Regions from separate parts of the Methylovirgula sp. genome, predicted to be linked through region 2. Evidence: predicted binding sites of a transcription regulator. Region 2 holds the regulator's gene; the other holds the start of a gene.
The links. Region 2 encodes HrcA, which represses chaperone genes, less so after heat shock. Its sites were predicted from a motif close to GTTAGCACTCNCNNNNNGNGAGTGCTAAC; they were not measured.
Positions count from the first base shown of each region.

Region 1: groES (co-chaperone GroES) is a predicted target of HrcA. The motif match lies at 5,389-5,417, and genes of this name have one in related genera.

Region 1 covers NZ_JBBCGP010000001.1:1,459,633-1,473,145, forward strand. The annotation lists gene WDN02_RS07140 (catalase family peroxidase) at 1-564, shown strand, start outside; gene WDN02_RS07145 (GNAT family N-acetyltransferase) at 604-1,101, shown strand; gene WDN02_RS07150 (dihydrofolate reductase) at 1,115-1,657, shown strand; gene hflK (FtsH protease activity modulator HflK) at 1,684-2,796, shown strand; gene WDN02_RS07160 (protease modulator HflC) at 2,793-3,692, shown strand; gene WDN02_RS07165 (Do family serine endopeptidase) at 3,819-5,273, shown strand; gene groES (co-chaperone GroES) at 5,495-5,782, shown strand; gene groL (chaperonin GroEL) at 5,825-7,465, shown strand; gene WDN02_RS07180 (integration host factor subunit alpha) at 7,661-8,011, shown strand; gene WDN02_RS07185 (ABC transporter ATP-binding protein/permease) at 8,139-10,250, shown strand; gene hisG (ATP phosphoribosyltransferase) at 10,264-11,244, opposite strand; gene WDN02_RS07195 (ATP phosphoribosyltransferase regulatory subunit) at 11,241-12,398, opposite strand; gene WDN02_RS07200 (feruloyl-CoA synthase) at 12,500-13,513, opposite strand, start outside.
Region 2 covers NZ_JBBCGP010000001.1:111,049-128,462, forward strand. The annotation lists gene WDN02_RS00560 (potassium transporter Kup) at 1-1,641, shown strand, start outside; gene mutS (DNA mismatch repair protein MutS) at 1,728-4,415, shown strand; gene hrcA (heat-inducible transcriptional repressor HrcA) at 4,425-5,525, opposite strand; gene WDN02_RS00575 (tetratricopeptide repeat protein) at 5,669-8,050, shown strand; gene WDN02_RS00580 (cache domain-containing protein) at 8,007-10,157, opposite strand; gene WDN02_RS00585 (beta-ketoacyl-ACP synthase III) at 10,379-11,362, opposite strand; gene WDN02_RS00590 (hypothetical protein) at 11,460-11,726, opposite strand; gene WDN02_RS00595 (RNA pseudouridine synthase) at 11,838-12,554, shown strand; gene WDN02_RS00600 (multidrug efflux RND transporter permease subunit) at 12,564-15,659, opposite strand; gene WDN02_RS00605 (efflux RND transporter periplasmic adaptor subunit) at 15,675-16,874, opposite strand; gene WDN02_RS00610 (TetR/AcrR family transcriptional regulator) at 16,871-17,414, opposite strand, start outside.

The DNA.
Region 1 (13,513 bases), 1.3 Mb from region 2:
CTTCTGCTTGCCATTGCGGCCAGCCCGCCGAACGCGCCACAGCCGACGAAGCTCGCGCTCTTCGTCAAGACCCATCCGCGTGTACCCTTGGCGTCGGCGAGTGTGCATCAGCCGGACAGTCTCGCAGATGAGCAATATAACGGCGTCGATGCGTTCGTCTTCGTCGACAAGAACGGCAAGAAACAGGCGTTCCGTTACATCGCTGCACCGGAAAAACTCGTCCACATCAGCGATGAGGAAGCGGCGAAGAAGTCGCCGAATTATCTCTTCGACGAGATCGCCACGCGCGTTGCGAAAGCACCCGTGAAGTTCCACCTACAAGCCCAACTCGCGGCGCCGGGCGATGTCACCAAGGATCCGACGATCCCTTGGGCAGCGACCAACAAAGTGGTCGATCTCGGCGTCCTGACGATCGACAAGATCGACTCCGACAGTCTTGCAGAGCAGAAGAAGCTCATATTTCTGCCTGGCGCGCTGATCCCCGGAATTGAGGAATCAGACGATCCGCTCATCGATGCACGCGACGGCGCCTATGCGGTCTCGTTCGGGCGGCGCAGCCAGTAGGTTGCGTGAAACGCGCTTCTGGCGCAAAACGGCGCCGTCATGGCGCCGGACCCGAAAATCAAGCTACGCCCCGCGACGCCTGCCGACGCGGGGCTTATCTTTGCTCTTGTCGGCGAGCTCGCGGCGTTCGAGCATTTGTCGCATGAAGTCCAGGCCGACGAAGCGGGCCTGAGGGCGGCTTTGTTCGGCCCGAACCCGCGCGTCTTCGCTGAGATTGTCGAATACGACACGGCGCCAGCCGGGTTCATTCTCTGGTTTTATACGTTTTCGAGTTTCGCCGGGCGCCACGGCATCTGGATCGAAGATCTTTACGTGCGCGAGACTTTTCGCGGCAAAGGTTTGGGTGTGGTCATGCTTCACGCCATTGCGCACCGCTGCGTCGAGGAAAAGCTTGGCCGGCTCGAATGGTCGGTCTTGAATTGGAACGAAAACGCGATCCGCTTCTATCGCGGCGCAGGCGCGCAATTGAAGTCCGAATGGACGATCTGCCGCATGGAAGGTGAAGCGCTTGCAGATTTCGCGGCAGGTCTCAAATGAGAGATAGCCGCGCATGAATCTGCTTCTCGTTGGCGTCGTCGCCGTCGCCGATAATGGAGTCATCGGTCAAAGCAATGCGCTGCCATGGCACATTTCTGCCGACCTCAAGCGCTTTCGCACGCTGACGCTTGGCAAACCTTTGATCATGGGCCGCAAGACGTTCGCGGCAATTGGCCGTGCGCTGCCCGGCCGCGAAACGATTGTCGTGACGCGCGACGCGAAATTTGCGCCGCCAGCCGGCGTGTTCACGGCGACCACAATCGATGCCGCCTTGCAGCTGGCGACGACACGTGCCGATGTTTTGGGTGCGTCGGAGATTATTGTTGCTGGCGGCGGCGAAATTTACGCGGCGTTGCTCGACCGGATAGACCTTTTGCACATGACTTACGTTCATTGCACGCCCGAGGGGGACGCCTTCTTTCCGCCCATTGAGTGGTCACACTGGCGTGAAGTCTTTCGCGAAGACCACTTATCCGAAACCGGTGGTGATGCAGGATATACGTGGGCCGACTATATCCGTACCGGCTCTCTTTCGCTGGCGCCGAAAGCCCTCTAAGACAAGCGCCACCGAGGAAGGATTTCATGCCCTGGAGTAATGACGGTAAGGACGGCGGCTCTTGGAAGCCGGAAAATCCCGGCCCGTGGGGCCAACCGCAGGCGCCGAATCCCGTCAATTTCGAGGGATGGGTGCGCCTGGCACAGGCGCGGCTGCAGGGCTGGCTGCCCGGCGGCGGCCTCGGCGGCCGCGCGCTTGCGGTGCTTGGCCTTCTCGGCGTTCTCCTGTGGCTGCTGACAGGGTGCTATACAATCGGCCCGAATGAGGTCGGCCTCAACATGATCTTCGGCCGCTATACCGGCAAGACGACCTCGGGCCTAAATTACAACCTGCCGTATCCGATTGGCTCCGTCCAAAAGCTCGCGGTGACGGATCGCAACACAACCGATATCGGCTTCATTTCGCGGATGGACGATCGCACCGGCGAGCAGGCGACCTTCGATTTGCCTGAAGAGAGCCTGATGCTGACCGACGATCAGAACATCGCGGACGTGAAATTTGTCGTGATCTGGCAGATCGATCCATCGCATCCGGAAGATTACGCCTTCAACATCGACGATCCCGACGACACGGTGAAGGCGGTGGCAGAGAGCGCGATGCGCGCGGTGATCGGCCGCAGCCTGATCCAGAATATCCTGACCGCCGATCGCAAAGTGATCGAACCGGCGGTTCAGGATTTGGCGCAGAAGATTCTCGACAAATACAAAGCCGGCGTCCTCATCCTTCAGGTGCAATTGCAGTCGGTCGATCCGCCGCAGGAAGTGATCACAGCCTTCCGCGATGTCACTGCCGCCCAGCAGGACCGCGACCGGATGCGCAACGAGGCCCAGACCTACGCCAACAATGTGGTGCCAGCGGCACAGGGTCAGGCAGCGGCCATTCGCCAGCAGGCCGAGGGCTATCGCTTGCAGACGATCGACGAGGCGACCGGCCAGGCGTCGCGCTTCTCGCAAGTTGAGGCACAATACAAAATCGCGCCGGCGTTGACGCGCGAGCGCATCTATCTCGAGACGATGGAACAGGTTCTCGGCGGCAGCGACAAGGTCATTGTTGATTCGGGGAATGGACAGAGCGTCCTGCCCTATTTGCCATTGCCACTTTTGACGCCGAACGCATCCGCCGATGGAGCGCCGAAATGAAGGGCGCGACCGGTATTTTCGTGACGCTTCTGGCGATTGCCGCCATCATCGTCATTGTGGCGTCGATCTTCACCGTCGGTCAGACCGAACAGGCGCTTGTGCTGCGTTTCGGCGATCCGGTCGCGGGGCGCGGCCTCGTCACCGAACCGGGCCTGCACTTCAAAATTCCGTTCATCGAGAATGTCGTTCTGCTCGACAAGCGCATCCTCGATGTCGAGACGCCGACGCAGGAAGTGCTCGCCTCCGACAATACGCGGGTCGAGGTCGATTCCTTCCTGAAATACAGGATCGTCGATCCGCTCAAATTCTATCAAACGGTGGGCGACATCGACCGCGCCAACGACCAGCTTGGCTATATTCTCAATTCCGCCGTGCGCCGCGTTCTTGGCGATGCCGACCTTAGACAGATCGTCAGCGCCGATCGCGAAGCCTTGATGGCAAACATCCGCCAACAGGTGAATCAGCAGGCAGATAAACTCGGCGTCAGCGCTGTCGATGTCCGTATTCGGCGCACCGATCTGCCACAGCAGATATCGGAAAAGGTCTTCAGCCGGATGCAGAGCGAATGGGCGCGCGAGGCAGCGCTCTTCCGCGCCCAAGGGGCGGAGGAATCGCAGGAGATCCGCGCCAAGGCGGACCGCGATGCCGTTGTTTTGCGTGCCGACGCGCAACGCGATGCTGACCAGACGCGCGGCGCCGGCGATGCCCAACGCGCGCGCATTTTTGCAACGGCTTTCGGCAAGGACCCAGACTTTTTCGCCTTCTACCGTTCGATGCAGGCCTATACGACGGGCTTGAAAGCGTCGAACACCCGTCTGGTGCTCAGCCCGAAATCGGCCTTCTTCCAATATTTTCTGCCGCCAGCCGGAGCCAATACGTTGCCGCCCGCGCATTAACGCGATCGTGCGCAAAATCGGCGTGAATTCGTTTAGCTGATCCGCTAATTTTGCGCGCTTGAGGAGAGATGAATGGCTTCATGCCGGCAATTCGCGTCTGCTTTATTCGGCGCGCACAAGGTTTTGATGGCTTTGTCCTTGGGCGTTGCAACAGTCGGAATCGGCTATTCATCGGCAGCCTATGCCGGCCATACGCCGGATTCGTTCGCCGATCTTGCTGCGGCGGTCAGCAATGCGGTCGTCAACATTTCGGCGACGCAGACCTACGAAGAGAAAGACGCGAGCAACGGACCCGACACCGATTCGGGCACGCCGTTTGACGATCTCTTCGACAAATTTCTCCATCACACGCCTCACGGCGACAGCGACGGCGATTCTGAACCGCATGAGCGCAGTTCCAATTCGCTTGGTTCGGGCTTCGTGATCGACCCGTCGGGCATCATCATCACCAACAATCACGTCATCGCCGATTCCAACGAAGTGACGGTGATCTTCACCGATGGCACGAAACTGCGGGCTCGGGTCATCGGCAAGGACAGCAAGGTCGACGTGGCGGTGCTCAAAGTGGAAGCCGATCATCCGTTGAAAGCGGTGAAATTCGGCGACAGCGACCAGATGCGCGTCGGCGATTGGGTGATTGCGGTCGGCAATCCGTTCGGCTTGGGTGGCAGCGTCACGGCCGGCATTGTTTCGGCCCGTCACCGCGACATCGATTCCGGACCTTACGACAATTATCTCCAGACCGACGCGGCCATCAACAAAGGCAATTCCGGCGGACCGCTGTTCAATATGGACGGGCAGGTGATCGGCATTAACACCGCGATCCTTTCGCCGAGCGGCGGTTCGATTGGCATCGGCTTTGCCACGCCGGCGAACACGGTGGCGCCGGTCATCGATCAATTGCGCAAATACGGCGAAACACGGCGCGGCTGGCTCGGCGTGCGTATCCAGTCGATCGATGATTCACTCGCCGAAAGCCTGGATCTCGGCAAAGTGCGCGGCGCGCTCGTCGCAGGGACAGATTCCGGTGGCCCGGCAGCTGAAGCCGGGATTACGACTGGCGATGTTATTGTGAAATTCGACGGCGTCGACGTGGCCGAATCCCGTGATCTGCCCAAGCTCGTCGCACTGACGCCCGTTGGTAAGGACGTTGCGATCGTCATTGTCCGGCGCGGCCACGAGATGACCAAAACCGTCAAACTCGGCAGGCTTGAAGACGGTGCGCAGAAAGCCTCGCTGACTCTCGGGGATGATCAGGGCAAGAAGCTGCCGCCAACGCTAGTCGAAAAGGCGCTCGGCATGGCGCTTTCGAAGCTCGATGAAACGTCGCGGCTGAAATATGCGATCAAGGACAGTCTGACAGCGGGTGTGGTCGTCACGGAGGTTGAGTCAAATTCGCCGGCGGCCCGTAAGAACATTCTGCCCGGCGAAGTGATTCTGGAGATCAATCAGGAGGCGGTCCGGGCGCCGTCGGATGTCGCCAAAGAGATGCGAATCCTGAAGGCGGCCGGGAAGAAATTGGCTCTGTTGCTCGTCTCGACGCCCCAAGGCGAGGTGCGGTTCGTCGCGCTCGATCTCTAGAAGCGCGATCCGTTAACCAGAGAGCCAGCCGGATCAAGTTTCCGAGACGCGGATCGTCTAGTTACCCGTCGCTGTCCTTGACAGTCCGAGAGCCGCCGCCTATGTCGAGGCTGCCGTTAGCACTCTATCGGTTTGAGTGCTAACAGCCATCATTTCCCCATCGAGCGGCGTCTGCGTCCCCGAATTCCGGCGCTACTCGCGAACGTTCAAGGAAACATCGCATGACTTTCCGACCTCTGCATGACCGCGTCGTCGTCAAGCGCCTCGAAGGCGAAGAGAAGACGAAGGGCGGCATCATTATTCCCGATTCGGCGAAAGAGAAGCCGCAAGAGGGTGAGATCGTGGCCGTCGGCCCCGGCGCCCGCGACGAGACCGGCAAGCTCGTTCCCCTCGATGTCAAAGCCGGTGATCGCATCCTGTTCGGCAAATGGTCTGGCACCGAAGTCAAGATCGACGGCCAGGATCTCCTCATCATGAAGGAGAGCGACGTCCTCGGCGTCGTTGGCTGATCTCAGGACCCTTAGCGAGCCCCAATTCAGGAGTTTTTCCAAATGGCAGCCAAAGACGTACGTTTTTCCTCTGATGCCCGCGACCGGATGTTGCGCGGCGTCGAAATTCTCAACAACGCCGTTAAAGTGACGCTCGGTCCCAAGGGCCGCAACGTCGTCATCGAAAAGAGCTTCGGCGCTCCCCGCATCACCAAGGACGGCGTGTCCGTCGCCAAGGAGATCGAGCTTTCCGACAAGTTCGAGAACCTCGGCGCCCAGCTCGTCCGCGAAGTCGCTTCCAAGCAGAACGACATTGCTGGTGACGGAACGACGACAGCGACCCTCCTCGCCGCTTCGATCGTCCGCGAAGGCACCAAGGCGGTCGCCGCCGGCCTCAACCCGATGGATTTGAAGCGCGGCATCGACCTCGCGGTCGAAGCTGTCGTGGCCGATCTCAAGGCGAAGTCGAAGAAGGTCACCTCCAACGACGAGATCGCCCAGGTCGGCACCAACTCGGCCAATGGCGACGCGTCAATCGGCCAGATCATCGCCACGGCGATGCAGAAGGTCGGCAACGAAGGCGTCATCACCGTCGAAGAGGCCAAGAGCCTCGAGACCGAACTCGATGTCGTCGAAGGCATGCAGTTCGATCGCGGTTATCTCTCGCCCTATTTCATCACCAATGCCGAGAAGATGGTCGCCGAACTCGAAGATCCCTACATCCTGATCAACGAGAAGAAGCTTTCGTCGCTCCAGGCGATGCTGCCGGTTCTCGAAGCGGTCGTGCAGACTGGCAAGCCGCTCCTGATCGTTGCGGAAGACGTCGAAGGCGAAGCGCTCGCGACCCTCGTCGTCAACAAGCTGCGCGGTGGCCTCAAGGTCGCGGCCGTCAAGGCGCCGGGCTTTGGTGATCGCCGCAAGGCGATGCTCGAAGACATCGCCATCCTTACCGGCGGTCAGCTCATCTCCGAAGACCTCGGCATCAAGCTCGAAAACGTAACGCTGCAGATGCTCGGCCGTGCCAAGCGCATCCGCATCGAGAAGGAAACGACGACGATCATCGACGGCGCCGGTTCCAAGGCCGACATCGAAGCGCGCATTGCTCAGATCAAGGCGCAGATTGCCGACACGACGTCTGATTACGATCGTGAGAAGCTGCAGGAGCGTCTTGCCAAGCTCGCGGGCGGCGTCGCGGTCATCCGCGTTGGCGGTTCGAGCGAAGTCGAGGTGAAGGAGAAGAAGGATCGCGTCGACGACGCGCTCAACGCGACCCGCGCGGCCGTCGAAGAAGGCGTTCTTCCGGGTGGTGGCGTGCCGCTGCTGCGCGCCATCAAGGTGCTCGACGGCATCAAGACGGTCAACGCCGATCAGAAGGCCGGTGTCGATATCGTCCGCAAGGCGATCCAGACTCCGGCTCGCCAGATCGTCGACAATTCCGGCGCTGACGGCGCCGTGATCGTCGGCAAGCTGCTCGAAGCCACCGATTATGGCCACGGCTATAATGCGCAGACGGGCGAATATGGCGATCTCGTCAAGCTCGGCATCATCGATCCGACCAAGGTCGTGCGCACTGCGTTGCAGGATGCGGCGTCCGTTGCCGGCCTCCTGATTACCACCGAAGCGATCATCACCGAACAGCCGAAGAAAGAATCGGCTCCTGTCGGCGGCGGCGGCATGGGTGGCATGGGCGGTATGGACTTCTAAAATCGCGCATTTGTGCGAAACGACACTTAAAAGCCCCGGTAATCCGGGGCTTTTTGTTTACTGCGCCTACGCACTTTGGGTCGCGGCGAGAGAAATTATATTTTTTCGCGTTGCAATCACTGGCTAAAACCGCCTCGCAAAGCGTATGCATTACACGCGAGTTGCGCTCGGTTAGCCTGAGTAGGAGGGGGTAAAGTGGGTCAGTTGCCGCTGAATGAGTCCGAAAAAAAAACAGCCACGCGGGCTGATCTTTTGAATGCTGTGTATGAATCCTGCAAAGGCCTCTCTCGTGCCCAGGCGCGCGACATTTTTGAAATGACGCTTGAGGAAATTTCCACTGCGCTGGTACGTGGTGAGACGGTCAAGCTTCGTTCGTTTGGACTTTTTTCCGTCCGTGCCAAGCGTGAGCGCATCGGCCGCAATCCCCGCACCGGGATCGAGGTGCCGATTAAGCCGCGACGTGTGCTGACGTTTCGTCCGTCACCGGTTTTGGTCGCGCTCATCAACGGCGAAAGCGCGGATTCTGCCGAAGAATTGCAGGATTAGCGGCTCGCCGCCGAGATGCGGGCGCGAGATGCCTTAAATGTTACAAACCTGTAACTAGGCAGCGATTTGCGCCTGTGCGCAAAAGCGTGGTTTGATCCCGCTAAATTCCCTGGATATCGACGCTGATATGAAAATTCTCGCAATTTCTGTCGCGATTTTCGGTGCGGCCGCTGCTCTGGTCGCGGCCAAGACTGGCGATATGACGACGGCTCTCCTCGCCGCCACGACACTGATCTGCGCGTATACGACGTACAAGTCGCAACATATTTCGAGTTATCTGAAAATTTTCGTCGCGATTTTCGCGGTTGAAGTCATTGCCTTCGGCGTGTTCTGCCTCATCGAAGCCCTGCATCTTTGGCCAGCGAGTTGGGCAGATTACGAAATTCCGGAAAGCCTGCCGCTGACGGTCGCGCTTTTCGCGATCGCGGTTTACCTGATTTCTTTCATCCCGCTTGTCCGCGCAATGATGCGGATCGCTGACCGATATTTTGATTCGCGCGATACAACCACAGCGCGGATCTGGCCGTTTCCGGCTTTCCATGGTCTGGAGCGCAAGGTCGCAGCGGCGATGGTGGTTTTTCTCGTCCTGATCAATCAGGCGGAGGTCGGCATCAACATCCGCCTCTCGTTCTTCTCGCGCGATTGGTTCAACGCGATCCAGACGCGCGACGCGAAGGCGTTCTGGTATCAGCTCTTCACCGTCTTTCTGGTCTGGGCCTTCCTCTACATCTTTGCGGCTGTTGTCGAATATGTCGTCACCTCGACATTGGTCATCCGCTGGCGGCGCTGGCTCACCAGCTTCTATCTCGACCATTGGCTCGACAATCATCGCCATTACCGCATGTCGCTCGCGGGGTCTGGGGCAGACAACCCGGATCAGCGAATTTCGGAAGACATCAGCCGTTTCATCGACGGCGGCGATGTCGGCTATGGGATTTATTCCTTTTCTATCCTGCTGATCTCGAACCTCAGTTCGCTCGTTTCTTTCGCCATTCTGCTCTGGGTGCTTTCGGCCAATTTCACCTTGCCGGGAACGCATATCGCCGTGCCGGGCTTCCTCTTCTGGGTTGCGCTCATCTACGCAGCGATTGGCACCTGGCTGACGCATTTGATCGGCCATCCGCTCGTACCTTTGTCATTCCGGCGTCAGCGTTACGAAGCCGATTTCCGTTTTTCGCTTGCGCGCCTGCGCGAATATACGGAGCAGATCGCCTTGCTCTCAGGCGAAGATGCGGAGAAGCGCTCTCTCAAGACGCGTTTTGCGTCAATCATGTCGAACTATTTCGAGATCATCGCCTGCCGTAAGCGGCTTACTGCGTTCACGGCGTCTTATTCGCAGATCAGTCCATTCATTCCTTACATCGTCTCGGCGCCGTTCTATTTCGCCGGGAAAATTACCCTGGGTATCATGACCCAGACCGCGAATGCCTTCAGCAACGTCAATAGTGCGCTGACCTTCGTCGTCAGCTATTATGTGAACCTCGCGGATTACAAATCCGTTCTCGATCGTCTGACGTCGTTCGATGCTTCAATTGAAAAAGCCGCGGACTATCAGTTTCGCGCGCAACCGACCGTTGGCGCAGCTACTCCCGGCAATGTCAGTCTTGCCGAAGTGACGTTGCGCTTGCCCGATGGCCGCACAATCGTCGAATCCGCCAATCTCGATCTCGTATCGGAAATTCCCGCCCTGTTCATGGGGCCGTCCGGCTCCGGCAAGTCGACTTTGTTCCGCGCCATCGCCGGCATCTGGCCTTACGGTGAGGGCAAGATCGACCTGCCGCCATCGGCGAAGGTGATGCTCTTACCCCAGCGGCCATATCTGCCGCTCGGCACATTGCGTGAGGCGCTCGTCTATCCCGCAGCGCCCGAGCGATATGACGACGCCACGCTGCGTGCGGCTGTCGAGGCGGCGCAACTCAGCCATTTGTTGAACAAGCTCGATGTCGAGGGCATGTGGCAGCAGCAGCTTTCGGGCGGCGAACAGCAGAGATTGTCGATCGCGCGCGCTCTGCTTGAGAAGCCGGATTGGCTCTTCCTGGACGAGGCGACGACGGCGATGGACGAGCCGATGGAAGCGGCGATCTATCAGACGCTGCGCGAAAAATTGCCAAAGACGACGATCGTCTCCATTGGCCATCGCGCTACGATGGAGAAATACCATACGCGCCGGCTCGAAATGCAGCCGGCCGGCGCAGGTATGTTCACGCCTAAAGAAGGCGTGAAGACCGCAGCGGAATAAAAGGTTTTCGGTTTTAAGGCAGCCGCGCCGCGAGCTTCTCGTAGAGTTTGTTCTTTTCGGCGAAGACGTAATCGAGCTGCGCGACCGTGACTTCGGCCGCGCCTTGCATCAGCAGCCAATCGGCGAGCGCGGCCACTTTGTCTTTCGGGCAGGTGAGCGTCAGCCAACCGTCGGAAAGGTGTCGCCGCGGCCGCGCCGCGAACATCACCTCGGCGTGGGCGAAGAGTTCGACATCGGCCTGCGCGACCCGTGCCGAGACCTCGCGTGTCGTGCGCGCGACTTCTTCCGCCGCGATGCGCGAGAGAATGATCCGCGCGGCTTCGCGTGTCTCGTCCGTCCACGGCGCTGTCAGCGACGCGACGAAATTCGCCTCGGACCGCAAGATCACGCCATCGTCGAGAATCTTGAGCGCATTCGCCGCAAGCGTGCCGCCGGTCGTGGTGATGTCGACGATGAGCTCCGCCGTGCCGGCTGCGGGCGCGCCTTCGGTCGCGCCAAGGCTTTCGACGATGCGATAATCCGTGACATGGCGCTCGGCGAAGAAATGCCGGGTGAGATTGACGTATTTCGTCGCGACCCGCATCCGCTCGCCGCGCCGGGCGCGAAAGGCCACCGCAACGTCCTCGAGATCGGCCATCGTGCGCACGTCGATCCACGCTTGCGGCACGGCGACGATGACATTGGCGTGGCCGAAGCCGAGCGGCGCGAGAAGTTCGCATTTCGAATCGGCGTCGGGAATGCTTTCACGCACCAGATCTTCGCCCGTGACACCCAAATGCGCGGTGCCAGCAGCAAGATGCGTGACGATTTCGGACGTCGAGACAAAGGCAACCTCGACATTGTCGAGACCGGCGATCTTGGCCCGGTAGTCGCGGGCGCCGCGGCTTTGCACGAATTGCAATCCGGCGCGCGCAAAGAAGGCGGCGGCATTCTCCTGCAAGCGGCCCTTGGAGGGGACGGCGAGAACGAGCTGAGGTTTCGTCACGTCGCTCATCGCCACCAATCCGTCTGGCCGCGCTGCGGCAATTGCAAACGTTCGATCCAGATCGCCGCGCCGACAGCGCCGACATCACCCTGACAGCCAAGCGATTTCAAAAGGCCGTCATAGCGCCCGCCGCCGACGATCGGCTTTTCATGCGGGCGGCTGCGGTCGAAGGCCTCGAAGACGAAGCCGGTGTAATATTCGAGGTCGCGGGCGAAACGCGTCGCGAAGGTGAAGTCGGCGACATCGAGCCCACGCGCGGCCATGAAGCCGAGGCGCGCGTCGAAACGGTCCAACGCCGCGTTGAGATTGAGGCCGGTCGTCGAAGCCAACTGGCGCAGCCTGGCGGCCGCCTGGTCGGGATCGGTTTCGATGGCGAGAAATTCTTTCAGGATCGCGCGACGTTCGACGGGAAACTCGTCGCCGGTTTTGAGCGCAGCCTGTTCGAGGAAGCGGTCGGCGATCTCCGTCACGCTGCGGCCGCCGACGCTCGAAATGCCGGCGATCGAGAGCAGATCTTCGACCAGCGCACGCGCACCATGCCGGTCGACGCCTTCGAGCGCCGCGAGCACGCCAGTGTGGTCGGCACCGTTCCCGCTGGCAGGCCGGGCGAGAATCGTTTCGAGCGATTTGTCCTGCGCGTGCCCGCGCAGAATGCGGCGCTGCCATTGCGGCGAGAGGTCGAGCGCGGCGACGAGATCGCGGACAAGCCCGTTGTCACCGAAACGTACATTGAGATCGCCTTGGCCGAGCGCGGCGACGGCATCGAGCGTCACGCCCAGAATCTCGGCGTCGGCGGCCTCGCGGTCGGGGTGGCCGAAATTCTCAAGCCCCGCCTGCAAAAACTCGTTCGGGCCATCCGGCCGATAGCGGAATACGGGGCCACAATAGCTGTAGGTTGTCGCGTGCCCCACGGCATCGGAGGCGAGATAATGCGCGCAGACGGGGATCGTATATTCGGGCCGCAGGCAATATTCGGCGCCCGAAAGATCATTCGTCAGGTAGAGCCGGCTGCGGATCTCTTCGCCCGAATTGAAGAAGAGTTCCGCTCGCTGCAACACGGGCGGCTCGTAGGGCGGATAGCCGGAGGCTTCGAGGTGCGCGACAAGCGCCGCGGAAGCGGCACGGCTGGCGGCGGCTGATGTGGGTTCGGCGCTCACGGACATGTCTCGAATTTGTGCTTCTCTTTAGCAAGTGCGCGCCGCGGGCGCGATGCCTTTCGATCTGCAAGGTGAATGGCTAGAAAACAGCGGTTTATTCAGCAATTTCATGTCTTTGCTGTGAAAACGCCGGAGCCTGCCGCCGCAATGACCTCTGCCGGCGACCCGGTGGAGACGAGGAGGGCCGTGGCCGCTGCCCGGTTGGCGAGCACGGCTTTTTGGTTGATCCCGCCCTTCTCGGTCAATTCTCCGGTTTCCGCCAGGGGCGGCGTCGCGAGGAGCAGAAGCCGCGCGACCCGTCGAGACGAGCCGCCAGCGGCCTCAGCGAAATCGTCCAGCAGCGCTTGAAATCTGGCCCGAATGGCGGGATGCGTGATGATCTCAGCCGGTGTCGCCCCTGCGTCAGGGCTGAGACGCCTACATGCTTCGAAATCCGGGAACACCAGCGCCCCGGCGAAGGCAGCACCCTCGCCGGCGATCACCACATCTTTGGCATAGGGCGCGAAAGCGGCGAGAAAGGCCTCGCGCAGAGGTCCGGCGCTGACCCAGGTGCCTGTCGCGAGCTTGAAGTCCTCATTGATCCGTCCGTCGAAAGCAAAGCCCAATTTGGGTCTCTGTGGTTCGGCGAGGCGCAGGGCATCGCCAAGGCGAAAGAACCCTTGGTCGTCGAAAGCCTGCGATGTGGCTTGCGCGTCGCGCCAATATCCGGGTGTTACATTCGGGCCCTTGACCCGGACTTCCAGTTTTTCGCCATGCGGTACCAGCTTTAGGTCGCAATCCGGCAGCGGCAGGCCGACACCCCCGTCCCCACGAATGAATGGCGTCCAGAATGTTGTCGCTGGGCCCGACTCGGTTGCGCCATAGCCGCTCATCGTCACGATCTTTTCGCCGCAGGCGGCCAGCGCTATGTCGTTCCAAGCGTCATAGGTCGCACGCGCAAGCGGCGCGCCCGCGAAAAACGTCAGCCGCAAATTGCGAAAGAAATTTGCTGCAAGCGTTCGGTCGTGGGCGAGATGCGGCAGAAGCGCTTCAAGACCGGCGGGAACGTTGAAATGCAATGTCGGCGAGACATCGCGCAGATTGGCGAGCGTCGTTGCGATGCCTTCCGCCGTCGGCCGCCC
Region 2 (17,414 bases):
GACAACAAGGGCGAAGGCGGCACGCTCTCGTTGATGGCGCTGGCGCAAACGGCTTTCGGCCGCCGCGCCGCGCCAATTTTCTTTCTGGGTGTCGCGGGCGCGGCGCTCTTTTCGGGTGATGCGATCATCACGCCGGCGATTTCGGTTCTGTCCGCGCTTGAAGGTCTGAACGTCGCGACGCCTGTTTTCAGCGACTATGTTCTACCGCTGACGATTGTCGTGCTGATTTCCATCTTTGCCGTCCAGCGGCACGGTACGGCGCGCGTCGCCACCTTCTTCGGCCCGATGATGGTGATCTTTTTTATCGTCATCGGATTCCTCGGCGCCATACACATCCCCGACGCGCCGCGGATTCTGATCGCTTTCGATCCTCTAGTCGGCATCGCCTTTTTGTTCGGCCACGGCCTCGTCGGCTTTATCGTTCTCGGGTCAGTCTTTCTTGCGGTCACTGGCGCGGAAGCGCTTTATGCCGACATGGGCCATTTCGGCCGCAAACCAATTCAGCTCGCGTGGCTGTTCTTCGTTCTGCCCGCGCTCACCTTGAACTACCTTGGCCAGGGCGCACTGGTGCTCGCCAATCATGCGGCAGTCGAAAATCCATTTTATCTGTTGGCGCCGCATTGGGCGCTTCTGCCGCTGGTGATCATGGCGACGATTGCAACCGTCATCGCCAGCCAGGCGGTCATCACCGGCGCCTTCTCGCTGACGCGGCAGGCAATTCAGCTCGGCCTGCTGCCGCGCATGGATGTCCAGCACAAGTCCGCGACGCAGGAAGGCCAGATCTTCATCCCGAAGGTCAACCGCATCCTGCTGATTGGCGTGCTTCTCCTAGTCGTCCTGTTCAAGAAATCCGACTCTTTAGCCTCAGCCTATGGCATTGCCGTTTCGGGTACGATGGTTGTGACGACGGCGCTTGCCTTCGTCGTCGTCTGGCGGATGTGGAAGTGGCCGCTCTGGGGCGCAATCGCCTTCGTGTCGATCTTCCTCCTGGTCGATTTCACCTTCTTCGCCGCCAATCTCGTGAAGGTTGTCGACGGCGGATGGGTGCCGTTGAGCATCGCCGGCTGTTCGATGCTCGCGATGTGGACTTTCGTGCGCGGCAATGCGCTGCTCGCGGAGAAGATGCAACGCGATTCGATCCCGCTGAAGGAATTGATCCCGATGCTGGAAAAATCGAAACCGACGCGCGTGCCCGGAACCGCGATCTTCCTGACCAATCAGTTGACATCCGCGCCTTCGGCGCTTCTGCACAACATCAAGCATAATAAGGTGCTGCACGAGCACGTCTGGCTCATGTCGGTACGCACGGAAGACACGCCGCGCGTGCCAGCCGCCAACCGCTACGAAATCCATAAATTGTCGCCGGACTTCACCACCGTCACCGTGCATTTCGGCTATATGGAAAGTCCGCGTATTCCGGCCGCTCTGGCGCTACTGCGCAAGTCCGGCCACAAATTCGATATCATGACGACGTCGTTCTTCTTGGGGCGGCGCACCATCAAGGCCTCACCCAATTCCGGCATGCCGGGCTGGCAGGACAATCTTTTCATCGCCCTCTCCCGGCAGGCGATCGACGCGACCGAATTCTTCTCGATTCCGTCGGACCGCGTCGTCGAACTCGGTGCGCAAGTCACGATCTGATCAAGTCACGATCTGACGCTGCGTTAAACTCTGCATATCTCTTCCGCGCCCGTGCATCGGCGCCAGGGCTTTGCTAAGCTCCGCCCATGCAGAAGCGCATCATCATCGATCCCGCACCCGCCGGCAAGATCACGCCGATGATGGTGCAGTTTATCGAGATCAAGGCCGCCAATCCGGACTGCCTGCTGTTCTACCGGATGGGCGATTTCTACGAGATGTTCTTCGAGGATGCGGAGGTCGCTTCGCGCGCGCTCGGCATCGTGCTGACGCATCGAGGCAAGCATCTCGGCCGCGATATTCCGATGTGCGGCGTGCCGATCCACCGCTCCGACGAATATCTTGCCCGCCTGATCGCGCTGGGCCATCGGGTGGCAGTCTGCGAGCAGACGGAAGATCCCGCCGAAGCCAGAAAGCGCGGCAACCAGGCCGTCGTTCGCCGTGCTGTCACCCGTCTTGTCACGCCCGGCACGATCACTGAGGAAAGCCTGCTCGATCCGGCGCGGGCCAATTGCCTGCTCGCCATCGTCGGATTGCGCGACGCCAACGCAACGTTCGGCATCGCCAGCGTCGATATTTCGACGGGCGCGTTCGCGGTGACGGAAGTTGCCGCCCCAGCCCTCAGCGCCGAGATCGCACGCCTCGATGCTTCGGAGATCGTCGCGCCGGAGGTGCTTTGTGGCGATGCCGATTTCTCGCGTCTCGTCACCGACATGCGCATTCCACTTTCGCCGGTCGGTGGCGCGCATGACGATCCCGCCACCGCAGCCCGGCGGCTGGAGGATTATTTCGGCCTCGCGACGCTCGACGGTCTCGGCAATTTTTCGCCGACAGAGCGGCTCGCGGCCGCGCTGGCGATTTTCTACATCGAACGCACGCAGCGCGGCGCCCGCCCCGCTCTGAGCCTGCCGAGCCGGATGCGCTTCGATGCGCATATGGAGATCGATGCCGCCACCCGCGCCAATCTCGAATTGACGCGGACGCTCTCCGGCCACCGCGATGGCGCGTTGCTTGAGGCCATCGACCGGACCGTGACGCCGGGCGGCGGCCGGCTTCTCGCCGAGCGGCTGGCGGGCCCGCTCACGGATGTCGATGCGATCCAGCGCAGGCTCGATGCCGTTGCGTTCCTCCGCGATGATCGCGGCCTGCGTGACGATCTGCGCGTCTGCCTGAAATCTGCGCCCGATCTGCCGCGGCCGCTGTCGCGGCTCGCCCTGCAACGCAGCGGGCCGCGAGACCTTGCAGCCATCCGCGATGCCCTGCAAGCTGCCCAAACTATTTCAGCGCGTCTGCAGGCGATCGAAGGCTTGCCGGATGATCTGCGCGAGATTGCTGAAAATGCGTCGCGCGCCGATCCAGCGATCGCGGCGCATCTTGCTGAGACACTTGCCGACGAATTGCCGCTGAAGGCGCGTGACGGCAATTTCATCCAGCGCGGCTACGATGCCGAGCTCGACGAATTGCGCGGGTTGCGTGACGAGAGCCGGCGGATCATCGCCGAATTGCAGGCGCGCTATGCGGCGCTGGCGGAAACCAAACAACTGAAACTCAAGCACAATAATTTTCTCGGCTTCTTTATCGAAGTCCCGCAAGCACAGGGCGAGAAGCTTCTCAAGCCACCGTTCAACACGACCTTCGTGCATCGGCAGACGATGACCGACGCAATGCGCTTTTCGACAACGGAGCTTGCCGAACTCGAAGCCAAAATGTCATCCGCGGCCGATCGGGCTCTGGCACGCGAATTGGGAATTTTCGACAAGCTCAGTGCGCAAATTCTGGACGCCGAACCCGTGCTCAAAGCCGTGGCCGAGGCGCTCGCAACGCTGGACGTCGCGGCGGCGCTGGCCGATCTCGCCGAATTGCGCGGCTGGACCCGGCCGGAGATCGATACTTCACTCAATTTCGTCATCGAAGCCGGACGCCACCCCGTTGTCGAAGCCGCGCTTGCACGCGAGGGCAAGCCTTTCGTCGCCAATGATTGCAATCTTTCCGGTTCCGGAAGCGCGCCGGGCGTCATTGCCGTGATCACCGGCCCGAACATGGCCGGCAAATCGACCTATCTGCGGCAGAACGCACTAATCGCCGCGCTGGCGCAGATGGGCTCGTTCGTTCCGGCAAAGCATTGCAAGATCGGCATTGTCGACCGCCTCTTTTCACGCGTCGGCGCGGCCGACGATCTTGCCCGCGGCCGCTCGACCTTCATGGTCGAAATGGTCGAAACAGCGGCGATCCTCAATCAAGCGACGGAACGCTCGCTCGTCATTCTCGATGAGATCGGGCGCGGCACAGCAACTTTCGACGGCCTTGCGATTGCCTGGGCGGTGATGGAGCAATTGCACGGCAAGAACAAATCACGCGCGCTGTTCGCGACGCATTTTCACGAATTGACGCATCTTGCCAAACAGCTTTCGCGTGTCGTCAATCTGACCATGCGCGTTGCCGATTGGAAGGGCGATGTCGTCTTCCTGCATGAGATCATCGCGGGCGCGGCGGATCGTTCCTATGGCATTCAAGTGGCGAAGCTCGCGGGTCTGCCATCCGCCGTCGTGAAGCGTGCGCAAACGCTTCTCGCTGAATTCGAGGCCGGCGACCGCCGCAAGACAGTCAAGCCGATTGCCGACCTGCCGCTCTTCGCCGCGGCGCCGCCCCCACCTCCGGTGCCCGTGCCGAGCGAAGTCGAAGAGGCGCTCGATGCAATCGAACCCGATGAGCTTTCGCCGCGCGACGCCCAGGCAGCACTCTACAAATTGAAAGCATTGCTGAAGAAGGCGGAATGAAAGTCGCGCCTAAGATCCATGCACCAGACGGCCGATGATCTTCGATGTATAATCGACCATCGGCACGATGCGCGCATAGTTGAGCCGTGTGGGGCCGATGACACCGAGCACGCCAACGACGCGCTGCTGATCGTCGCGGAAGGGCGCCGCGATCATCGATGAGCCGGAGAGCGAGAACAACTTGTTCTCCGAGCCGATGAAAATCCGCACACCCTCGCCGCCCTCGGCGCGGCTCAAGAGATCGATGACGTCTTTCTGAGTTTCGAGATCGGCAAAAAGCAGCCGGATGCGTTCCAGATCTTCAAGCGCGGTCAGATTGTCGAGCAGATTGGCCTGCCCGCGAACAATGAGCTGTTGCCCCTGCGTGCTCGTCTCGATCCAGCTTGCATAACCGGCGGCCACCAGCCGCGCTGTCAGTTCGCCGAGTTCAGCCTCTGCCGCCGCGAGGCCCACTTCGATCTCGGCCTTGGTTTCAATGATGGTGCGCCCGGCGATGCGCATGTTCAGATAATTGCCGGCCTCGATCAGCGCCGACGCTGGCAGATCACGCGGCGTCTGGACGACGCGGTTCTCAATCGAGCCGTCAGCCGCGACAAGCACGGCCAGGGCGCGCTCGGGATCAAGGCGGACGAATTCGATATGTTTGAGCCGTGCATTCTCTTTGGTCGTGACGACCACGCCGGCGCTACCCGTCAGGCCCGATAACATGCTCATCGCATCGCTCAGAACGGCATCGAGCGCATGTTCCTTGGATGAGGCACGCACCTGCGCTTCGATCTGCGCACGTTCGTCCTGCCCAAGATCGCCGATTTCGAGCATCGCATCGACGAAGAAACGCAAACCGCGCTCGGTCGGCAACCGGCCCGCGCTGATATGGGGCGCGTAGATCAGCCCGAGTTCCTCAAGGTCCTGCATGACATTGCGAACAGAGGCCGGCGACAGCGACATCGGCAAAAGGCGCGAAAGCTGACGCGACCCGACCGGGCCGCCGTAGGTCAGGTAGGAATCGACGATATGGCGGAAAATCTCGCGCGAGCGCTCGTTCAGCAGCCCAAAAGCGCTGTTATCGGAGGCAAGCGCGTTGCGCGAAGGGTCAAACCGTTCCGTCATCTGCCTTTATGGCCCGCCCCCGCATCTTCCTCAACCCTGAAGATGGCCGGCCGAAGGCCCGGACGCAAGCCGTGCAGGCGGCGTCAGCCCCGGGAAAGATTGTTCAGATTCACTGCCACTGCTTCAAGAGCAAAGGCATTTCTATGGGTGGCGCACTGGCCGAAGCCAAGACGGACCTGCATGCGGTCGCTGATCACGCCCCGGCGCAGCTTCAGAGCGCTGTAAATGAGGCGCTGACATGTCTCGGTGCCGGCGAAACCGCCAAAGCCTGCGCACACCTCGATGAGGTGCAGCATCTTGCCCTGACCAGCGACGCCGCAAGCCATGTGTTCGGTCTGTTCTATTTCAACATTGGCGATGCCGCCTCGGCCCTCGGCTGGTTCGAGCAAGCACTGCGCCTTAACCCCGCTCATCTGGAAGCCCGCAAGGGCCGCGGGGTGGCCCTGCAAAGACTTGGCCGCGCGCCCGAGGCGATTGCCTGCTTCCAGGCCATCGTTCGCGACAATCCCGCCGATGCCGAAGCCGCGCATATGTGCGGCGTCCTGCTGCAAAACCTCGGCAAGATAGATGCGGCACTCGACGCCTATGATCGCGCGCTGCGAATAAAGCCAGATTATTGCGAGACGCTGCGCAATCGCGGCGCCTTGCTTGAACAGGCAGGACGTCTGGATGAGGCGCTTGAAGACTTTGACGCCTTGATTGCGCTGCGGCCCGGCGAGGCCGTCAACTATTTCAATCGTGGCTGTGTCCTGCAGAAGATGCAGCGTTACGAGGCGGCATTGGTCGATCACGAGGCTGCCGCGCGATGCGACGCCAATCTGCCGGAAAACGAAGTCAATCGCGGCAATGTGCTGCAAAAACTCGGGCGGCACGTGGAAGCCGCGAGCTGCTACGACAGCGCAATCCATTTGCGGCCGCATTATCCGCAGGCTTATTACAATCGCGGCATCGCGCGGCAAAAGATCGGCCGCCTGGCCGAAGCGATCAGCGATTTCGATGCGGCTCTTGCGCAAAAGCCGAACTATCCCGAAGCATTTTGCAATCGTGGCAATGCACTCAGCGACATGGGGCGATTGAACGAAGCCGTTACGTCTTACGAGCGCGCGCTCGCGTTACGGCCAGACTTTCGCCAGGCGCAGGTCAACCGCGCCAATGTCCTGTTCGCCCTTGGCCGCACGGAGATGGCGCGCAGCGCCGCAGCCGAGATTTTGACGCAGGATCCGGCCCATCCACAAGCGTTGTGTATTTCCGGCGCTGCACACCAGCGTCTCGGCGACCTTGAGACCGCGCTCGTCTTTCTTGATCGCGCCGTCGCGGCTCGCCCGGATTATGCCGAGGCCTGGCTCAATCGCGGCAACGTCCTGCAGGAGCAGGACCGCCTCGATGATGCGCTCGCAAGCTATGACAAGGCGTTGGCATTGCGTCCGGCCTATCCGGAGGTCTTGTCGAGTCGTGGTGTCGCGCTGAAAGAACTTGGCCGCCTCAACGAAGCGATGCAGGCCTTCGATGCAGCATTGCGGCTGAAACCCAATTATCCCGACGCGCGCAACAATCGCGCCGGGGCGCTGCTCAGCGCAGGCGATCTTGTGCAAGGTTTTGCGGCTTTCGAAAGTCGCTGGGAGCGCAGCAACGCCCCGCCAAAAACACTCATCTCGCCATTGCCACACTGGCGCGGTGAGCCGCTCCAAGGGCGGCGTATTCTCGTTTGGGACGAACAAGGATTTGGTGATCTCATTCAATTTTGCCGCTACCTGCCGCTGTTAACGGCGCAAGGTGCGGAGGTCACGCTTTTCGGCCGCAAGTCCATGTTCCGGCTGCTTTCGACCATGCCGACGCCGCCGCGCTTCGTCGATAATGCGCCGGTGCAAGATGGCTTTGATTACCAAAGCGCCCTGATGAGCCTGCCGCTCGCCTTCGGCACATCGCTCGCGACGGTACCGGCCAGCGTGCCTTATTTCCACGCCGAACCAGCGCGGGTTGCCACTTGGGCAGAGCGCCTCGGACATCACGGCTTTCGCATTGGCATCTGTCGGCAGGGCAATCTCAAGATCAATCTGAAACGCAATATGCCGCTCGCCTGTTTCGCCGAATTGGCCGCGATCCCGGGCGCTCGCTTGATCAGCTTGATGAAGGATTCCACGCCGGATTTCGCCACGGACTTTCCCGTCGAAACGCTCGGCGCAGATTTCGATGCCGGGCCCGATGCCTTCCTCGATACCGCTGCGGTGATGGCAAATTGCGATCTGATCGTCACGTCGGATACGTCGATCGCACATCTCGCCGGCGCCCTCGGGCGTCCAGTGTTTCTCGCACTTCGCCACGCGCCGGATTGGCGCTGGCTTGCTGCTGGCACGCAATCGCCCTGGTATCCGACGATGCGGCTGTTCCGCCAGACGGAGCGCGGCAATTGGGGACCCGTCTTTGCCCAGATCGCCAAAGCGACGCGCGCGCGCGTATCGCCGCTACCCAGGGCTAGACTGCTTACGAGTGGGCGTAGCGCCGCGCGGGAGTCAAAGTGGTTGTGATCTTTTCCGAAAGTTCGGCACGCGTGAACGGTTTCGGCAAAACCTGAATGCCGTAGACGAAGCGGCAACGTTCGATCGTCGAGTCCTGAACATAGCCGGTGGTCAGCAAGACTTTCAGATTGGGCCGCAGTTTTATGGCTTCTTCGGCGAGTTCAGCACCAGTGACGCCCGGCAGACCGACGTCGCTGAACAAGAGCGCGAGCTCGATGCTGCTGCGCAGGATCGCCATGGCTTCCGCGGCGTTCTTCGCCTCCCGCACGTCGAAGCCGAGGTCACGAAGAATTTCGGCTGAATAGACGCGCACCTCTGCATCGTCCTCGACGACAAGCACAGTGCCCGCCCGCGCTTGCGGTGACGCCTCTGTGGCCGGCGCTTCGATTGTCGGCTCCTCATTCTGCGCACGCGGCAGATAAAGCCGAACAATCGTGCCCTGCATCAGCACGCTTTCGATGCGGACATGGCCGCCGATTTGTTTGATGAAGCCGTAGACCTGGCTGAGGCCCAAACCCGTCCCCTGTCCCGTTGGCTTCGTCGAAAAGAACGGTTCGAAGACGCGATCCAGAACCTCTTTTTCAATTCCCTTGCCGGTATCGGCAATCGCCAGCAACACATACTCGCCATGCGCGATTTCGGGCTCGTCGGTTTGCCCTTCCGCGAATTGGCAATTGCTGGCGTTAATGCTCAGGCGGCCGCGCCCATCCATTGCGTCACGTGCATTGATCGCGATATTGAGAATCGCATTGTCGAGCTGGTTGAGATCGGCAAAGGCCGGCCAGAGACCGGGCTCCGTCGTTGTGACGATCTCGATGTTTTCCCCCAGCGTCCGTCGCAGCAGGTCCGACATCGAGCCGAGGACGCTCTCGATCTTCGCGCCGCGCGGCTCAAGCGGCTGCCGCCGCGAAAACACGAGCAGTCGCTGGGTGAGAACGGCGCCCCGCTTGGCTGCATCGAACGCATTATTCGCCCAACGATTGAGCCGTGCATCGCCTTTCTCCGTGTGGCGCTTCAGCATTTCAAGATTGCCGAGCACCGCGGTCAGGAGATTGTTGAAGTCGTGCGCGATGCCGCCCGTTAACTGGCCGATCGATTCGAGTTTCTGCGCCTGGCGCAATTGCGCCTCGGCCCGTTCGCGCTCCGCAATTGCCTTGCTGCGCTCGCGGTCAGCGGCCGTCAACGCATCGTAAGTGTTGAAATGGCGAACGAGCAGCCAGAGTACGCAGCAAAGAGCAATGCCGAACAGGAAAGTTCCGACAGCGATGAGAAGCCGCGCCTGGCGCCAATCCGCCAGAACATGGCTCTTCAGCCGCGAAATATTGACGACAAGCGGAAATTCGTCGACCGCCATCGTCGCGACGATCCGCTCCGGCCTGTCGATCGTGTCTGTCGCTTCAAAAGTGACCGGCGTTCCCGGCTGCAAAATTCCTTCAAAGGATTTGATCTTGTAGATCTGCCCGATCGAGCCCGACGCAGGGTAGCGCGCCAGCAGCGTACCGTCGCTGCGCCATAGGCTCACCGCACCATAATCGCCGATCTGCAGCGTCTTGTAGAGATTTTCGAGATAGGTCAGATCGATGGCCGTGGCGACGACACCGATGAAGTGTCCCGAGGCATCATCGACGCGACGCGCGAGATAGATCGACCAGGTCTTTGTGCTCGCATTATATTCCGGCTGGCTGAGATAAGACCCGCTGATCGGTGTATCGCGCAGAACAAGAAAATAATCGCGATCCGAAAAGTCTAGGTTCGGCGCTGGATAGGTTTTTGTTGTGCAGATCAGCTTGCCGTCCGGACCTATGAGGCTGGCCTCGCGGATTTGCGGAATGCCGACGATGCGCGATTTCAGCAGAAGAAACATCTCGACGCTGGCGCGCTTGCGGATGATGTCTTGCGGCTTGGTGATACCGCCCAGCGTCAGATCGTCCTGAAGGCTCGACAGAACGAGATCGACGCTCTGCATCGTGCGCTGCGTTTCTTGCGAGAACAAAAGATCGAGCGCCATCAATTCGCGCCGCGCCTCCGCAACGTCGCGGATGCGAAATTCACGCACCGACAAAATAGCACCGAACGTCGCCAGCAGGATCAGCAGAATGCCAAACCCGACGATCATAGGTTTTGGTTTTAGCAGCGGAGGGCGCGAACCATCCGCACGGGCGCCATCTAACGGCAAGGCATTTCCCGTCATGCATTGTGCTCAGCCTACGGACCCCCCGAGGCCAGCATCGGCACAATCGACGGCTCAGGTTAACAGGACCAGACGAGAAAGGAACCCATACCACGATGGTAAAAAGGTGATCAAAAATGACAATATTTTTCAGTAAGTTATGTCTACTACCAGCGGACGAGCGCGCTGCCCCATGCCATCCCGGCGCCAATCGCCATCATCGCCACGAGATCGCCAGGCCGCAAACGCCCGGCGCGATTCGCTTCATCAAGCGAGATAGGCAACGACGCGCTCGACGTATTGCCGTAGCGATCGATATTCAGCCAGCATTTTTCGCGCGGAATGCCGAGCCGGTCGACGACCGATTCAACGATGCGGATATTCGCCTGATGCGTGACGACATGATCGATTGCACCCGGCTTGAGGCCATTGGCGGCGAGCGCCTCAAGAATGACTTCGGGCAACGCGCGGGTCGCGTATTTGTAGACTTCCCGGCCATTCATCGAAATCTTATTGAGTTTTTTTGCCAGCACGTCCTCGGATTGTGGATGTTTGCTGCCGCCCCCCGGAATCGAGAGCATGCCAGCCGCGGTGCCATCGGAATGGAGATGCGTCGAAATCAGACCGCGCCCCGGGTCCGGCGACGGACCAAGCACCATCGCGCCAGCCGCGTCACCAAAGAGAACGCAGCTGCTCCGGTCCTCCCAATCGACGAGGCGGCTCAAAAGCTCCGCGCCTATGACGAGGACGCGGCGCGCGCTGCCCGTGCGGATGAATTGATCGGCAATCGCCATGCCATAGAGCGAGCCTGCACACGCGGCAGAAAGATCGAACGCAAAAGCCCGCGTCGCACCAAGTTTCGCCTGAACGAAGACGGCACAGGATGGCATCGGCATATCGGGCGAGATCGTCCCGACAATGATCATGTCGAGATCGGCTGGATCGGTTTCTGCCATTTCCAGGGCCTTGCGCGCTGCCGCGACCGCCATATCCGACGTCACCTCGCCGTCGGCCGCGATGCGACGCTCCTTGATCCCCGTACGTTCGGTGATCCACGCATCCGAAGTATTAATGATCTTTTCAAGATCGTGATTGGTGAGGATGCGCGACGGTGCGTAAGATCCCGTCCCCAAAATATGGGTATGCGTCACTGGATATCTTGTCCTTCAACACCGCACGCGCGGCTCAGTTCAACGCATAGGCTGAAAAGCAGGATACCGCAATCTTGGAAGACCCAATGACTCGGGCCTATTTACCGTGAGAACTCTCGCCCTCGGCATCGCTGACGCGGAGTTGATAGGAACGGCAGAGTTCGCTGATCACATCGCGGGCGCCGCGGAGCGCCGCATTGTCGACGCGCGGCCGAAATCCCGCCAGCGTCCAATTCGTGCCGCCGGCGGAGGCATCGCGTGGTTGAATGAGAATATCGTCGACGTTTTCAAAGCCTTCACGCCCGCGCAATGCGTCGAGACAAATTTCCCGCAATTCAGCTTGTGAACGAAATTCACGCGGCATGTCTAAACCTCTTGTCCAAACCTCTTGGATTCAAAAATCGTCAGCGTACGACTGCGTGATGATGTCTATTAAACGCTGCAACCTGCTATATGTTCCCCTCGAGGCTTGGACATGACCGGCGCGTGCCTGGACGACCTGCAAACACGCCTGCTTTACCGCGACGCCTTGATGCTCGTGCTGAACAAGCCCGCCGGCATCGCGGTGCATCGCGGCCCCAAGGGCGGCATCTCGCTTGAGGCCGGTTTTTCGACTTTACGCTTCGGCCTGCCGCGCGACCCGGCGCTGGCGCACCGGCTCGATCGGGATACCGCTGGTTGCCTCGTGCTTGGCCGGCATCACAAGGCGCTCGAAAAGCTTGGACTTCTGTTCAAGCAGGGGAAGATCGGCAAAACCTATTGGGCGGTGGTGGAAGGCGGCCCGCACGATGACGACGGCATGATCGATCAGCCGCTCGGACGGCTCGATGCGACGCGCGGCTGGTGGATGAAAGTCGATCCGCTTGGCCAGACGGCGCAGACGCGATGGCGGGTTCTCGCGCGTGGACTTGAGAAGACGCTGCTCGCGCTCACACCGCTGACTGGCCGCACGCACCAATTGCGGGTCCATTGCGCGGCAAACGGTTTCCCCATCCTCGGCGATCCGATTTATGGTCATGGCGAGCGGGACTCGCGCCTGCATCTGCTCGCGCGGGCAATCGAAATCCCACTTTACAAGAATAAACCGCCGATCAGGGCGGAGGCGCCCGTGCCGCCACACATGCAGGCCGAAGTTTCGGCGCTGCTCGACGGCACTTTAACCGGCAGCGCGCAATCGCCAGACGTCGCGTAGACGCCCGCGTTATTCTGCGGGCGCCGGACGGGGACCAAAATCGACCGCGGCGATCTCTTTCCGGCGCGTCGAGTTTGCTTCCGCGCGATGATCCTTTGCCAGCACCGTATAGACCGCGGGCAGAACGAAGAGCGTAAACATCGTGCCGATCGACATGCCGCTGACGACGACGAGACCGATCGAGAAGCGGCTCGCGGCGCCAGCACCAGAGGCGACGACGAGCGGAATGAGGCCGGTTACCATCGCCGCGGTGGTCATAAGGATCGGCCGCAGACGGACGCGAGCGGCTTTCTTGATCGCCTCGACGCGATCAAGATTCTCATGAATCTGCAGTTCGCGTGCAAACTCGACCATCAGAATGCCGTGCTTGCTGATGAGGCCGATGAGCGTCACGAGGCCAACCTGCGTATAGATGTTGATCGTCGCCACGCCGAAGAAAAGCGGTACGAGCGCACCACTGATGGCCATCGGCACGCTGATCATGATGACGAGCGGATCGCGCAAGCTTTCGAATTGCGCCGCGAGCACCAGGAAGATGATGATGAGCGCGAAGAAGAAGGTGACCGCAAGCTGATTGCCTTCCTGCACGAATTGACGCGAATCCGCGAGATAATCGTGGTTGAAGCCCGCCGGCAGATTTTTCGCCTCGCCCTCAAGGAAGTTAACGACGGTGCCCATCGTGACACCCGGCATCGCCACGGCCTGGAAGGTCGCGGAATTGAGCTGGTTATAATGTGTCAGAGCATTCGGATCGGTGCCGGTCGAAATCGATACGACGGTCGAAAGCGGAATCTGCGCCCCCGTCAGTGACGGCACATAGTACGTCGATAGAAGCTTGGGCGTCAGGCGGAAGCTGCGTGGCACCTCCGGGATCACCTCGTAGGAACGGCCCTGGAGGTTGAACCAGTTGACGTAATTACCGCCCATCATCAGCGCGAGCGTGTCGCCGATCTGCTGCATCGTCAGCCCGAGGTCGCTCGCCTTGCTGCGGTCGATCTTGATGCGGACGACGGGCTGATTGAACTGAAGATCGCTGTCCGTGACGATGAAGAGCCCGCTTTTACGCGCGTCCGCTTTGATCTTCTCCATCTCGGTATAAATGTTGGAGAAGCCGCTTGTTGAATTAATGACCATCTGGATCGGCAAGCCGCCGGGGCCGCCAGGCAGCGCCGGCAGATTGAAGGCAAAGGCATTGACGCCCGGAATTTCCGACAGTTTCGCTTGCACCAGCGGCTTGATCGCCATGGCCGAGCGTTTGCGCTCGTCCCAAGGCTTCAACAACATGCCGGAAATGCCCTGGTTCGGCGACGGTGTGCCATTGAGAACGAAGCGCAGATCCGTCTCGGGGAACGTCGCGAAAGCCTTGTCGAGCTCCGCGCCGTAATAATCGGCGTAATCGATATTGCCGTATTGCGGCGTCTTGGTCAGAGCAAAGACGATGCCCTGATCTTCTTCCGGCGCGAGTTCGGAACTCGAATGCATGTAGAGGAAGACGACGAGGCCGAGAATCGTCGCCGCGAAAAGGCCGGTCGCCGCGCGATAGTTGAGCGAACGGTCGAGGCGGCGTCCATACCAGCCCGTCACCGCGCTGAAAACCTTGTCGACGATCTGCGCGAAGCGGCTCGGCTCGCCTTGCTTGAGCAGCACCGAACACATCATCGGCGACAACGTCAGCGCAATGATACCCGAAACCACGACCGAGCCGGCGAGCGTGAAGGCGAATTCACGGAACAGGATGCCGGTCAACCCACCGAGGAATCCGATTGGCGCGTAAACCGCGGCAAGCGTGATGGTCATGGCGATGACGGGCCCGACGATTTCACGCGCGCCGATCAGCGCCGCCTGCACTGGCGTCTTGCCCTCTTCGACGTGGCGGTAAATATTTTCGACGACGACGATGGCATCGTCAACGACGAGGCCGATCGCCAGCACCATCGCCAGCAGCGTCAGCAAATTGAGGCTGAACCCCATGATCATCATCATCGCGCAGGCGCCGACCAGCGACAGCGGAATGGTGACGACCGGGATCAGCACGGAGCGGAACGAGCCGAGGAACAGGAAGATAACCACGACGACGATCAGCACCGCCTCGATCAGCGTGTGCTCCACCTCGTCGATCGAAGACTGAATGAACTTGGTCGAATCGTAGGCGACCTTCATCTGCAGCGAGGGCGGCAGATTGCGTTCGATGGTCGGGAACAGTGCGCGCACGCCCTTCACGATCGTCAGCGGATTGCCTTCCGGCGTTGCCTGCACGCCAATGAAGATCGCGTGTTCGCCGTTGAACGCGACGCTCGAATCCTCGCTCTGCGCGCCGAGATCGACCTTAGCGATATCCTCGATGCGGACGAGGCCGCCGTCCTTAGACTTTACGATCATCCGCTTGAACTGATCGATATCGGTCAGGTCCGAATTGGTTGTGACGTTCGAGACGGTGTAATAGCCCTTCGTCTGGCCGGAAGCCGCCTGATAATTATTGGCCTGGATTGCGGCGACAACCTCCGCCGCGGAGACGCCGCGGCCAGCCATGCGGATCGGATCGAGCCACAAGCGCATCGCAAAGGTCTGGCCGCCGAGAATGTCAGCCGAGGCAACGCCGTCGACCGTCGACATCAACGGCTGGATGACGCGGGTGAGGTAATCCGAGATCGCCGAGCCGGAAAGTTCGGTGCTCGAGAAGCCGATATACATGACGGCCGTGGTCTGGCCGGTCGATTTGATGATGATCGGGTCGTTGGCGGCTTTCGGGATCTGATATTTGACCTGATTGACCTTCGCCATCACGTCGGTCAGCGCCTGATTGGGATCGGCGTTGAGCTTCATGTAGACGGAGATCGTGCTTGTCCCCTGCACCGACTGCGACGTCATGTAGTCGATGCCTTCGGCCGAGGCGACCGCCTGCTCGATTGGCGTCGTGATGAAGCCCTGCATCAGGTCAGGCGAAGCGCCGGGATAGCTCGTCGTCACGGTGATCACCGTGTTCGACAATTTCGGATATTGGCGCACTGGCAAATGCAGGCCGGCGTTGATGCCGATCAGCAGGATGAGCAGGCTGACGACAAGCGACAGAATCGGCCGCTTGATGAAAATATCAGTAAAAGCCATCTCGGACTCCGCCGCTCAATAGGGGCTGGATTCGGCCGGAATCTTCGGCGGCGGATCACTTGAAATCGCGACCGGCACGCCCGACTGCAGCTTGATCTGGCCAACGGCGACGACTTGATCGCCAGGCTTGATGTCTTTGCTCGCGATCACCACGCGGCCGTCGATGCGCTCACCCGTTTTCACAAAGGTGCGCTCGGCCGTCAGTGCCGGCTTGCCGTCGGCACCTTGCGATTTCTTGATGAGGAAGACGGAATCGCCATAGAGCGAATAGTCCGCAGCCGTTTCCGGCACCGTCATGACAGGCGCCTCCGAAGGCAACACGATCGTCGCGGTGGCGAACATGCCCGGCTTCAGCGCATGGTCGGGATTCTCGAACGTCGCCTGGACCTCGATGTTGCGTGTGTCCGTGCTGACTTGCGGCTCGACCGTGGTGATCTTGCCGGTAAAGACGCGGCCTGGATAAGAATCAACGCTGATATTGACGGTCTGTCCGAGTTTAAGTTGAGCGCTGTTCTTTTCCGTCACGGTGAAATTCACCCAGATTACCGACAGATCGGTGAGGGTGACGATCTGCGTGCCAGCATTGAGGAACTGACCAACTTCGATGTGACGCAAGCCGAGCTCGCCGTCGAACGGTGCAAGGATCAGCTTCTGCGAGATGATCGCCTTGGTCTTGGAGATGCCCGCCATGGCCTGATCGTAGGTTGCTTGCTGATCGTCGACTGTCGCTTGCGGGCCGAACTGGCGCAACGCGAGTGCCTTGGCGCGGTCGAGCGAGAGTTTTGCGCCCACGGCCTGCGCCTGGAAGCTGGCGAGATCACCCTGTTCCGGCTCGTCAAACAATTGGACGAGCGGCTGGCCTTTTTTCACATGCGTGCCGGGCTCGAACATGATTTTCACGACGCGGCCGGAAACTTCGCTCGTCACATTGACCTGATGCACCGCGACGACATCGCCGATGCCGGTCAGGAGATTGGGCAGAACCTCGCTTTTGACATCCGCGACACTGACCGTCGCCGGTGGCATTTTCATATTCGCGAAGAATTGCGCAATCATATGATTGCGAAACTGGTTGAAGCCCCAGAACACCCCGACGAGCAGCGCCATCAGCACCACCATGATCGAGAACCAGAGCTTGGTGCGCACCGGCTTGTCGGTCTTGGGCTTGCGATAGGCCGTTCTGGCGGAGACTTCGGTTTCGGCAGAGAGCGTCATCTGGCAAATTCCAATACGGAGGCTTCGAAACTTCCAAAGGGGATATCGAGAGCGGCATGCATCTCAATCGCGGCATCGGTGAGGCCGATCCCGCGCAGGATGTAGATGCAGACTTCGCGTTCCAGCTCGACAGGCGGCGGATAGTCGAGCGAGGGCAGCAGCGGCATTTGCGTCGCCGCCAGCGTGCAGAGCGTGTGATGCGCAAACCAGAAGAGATTGCGCGAATTGGCGCCGCCGCGCGTGGCGTCGCCGACTGCGATGGCATGATCGAGCGAATTGATGAAAATCGGCGCGATGACCTGTTCGACCTTGTCGAACAATATTTTGGCGAATTCACCATCCTCGAGATAGCTCGAGAAGGTCAGCCGCAGCTTCTGATTGCCTTCGGCATCCGAACCATCCGCAGCGGAGATGAAATAATGCGTCATGCCACGCACGATCAGCGCCAGCGTGCGCGTCGAGGGCGGCTCGGCCCGCAGCCGGGCAAGACCTGGATCGGCGGTACAGATGTCCGCCAGAATAGCTGCATAGATCGCCGAT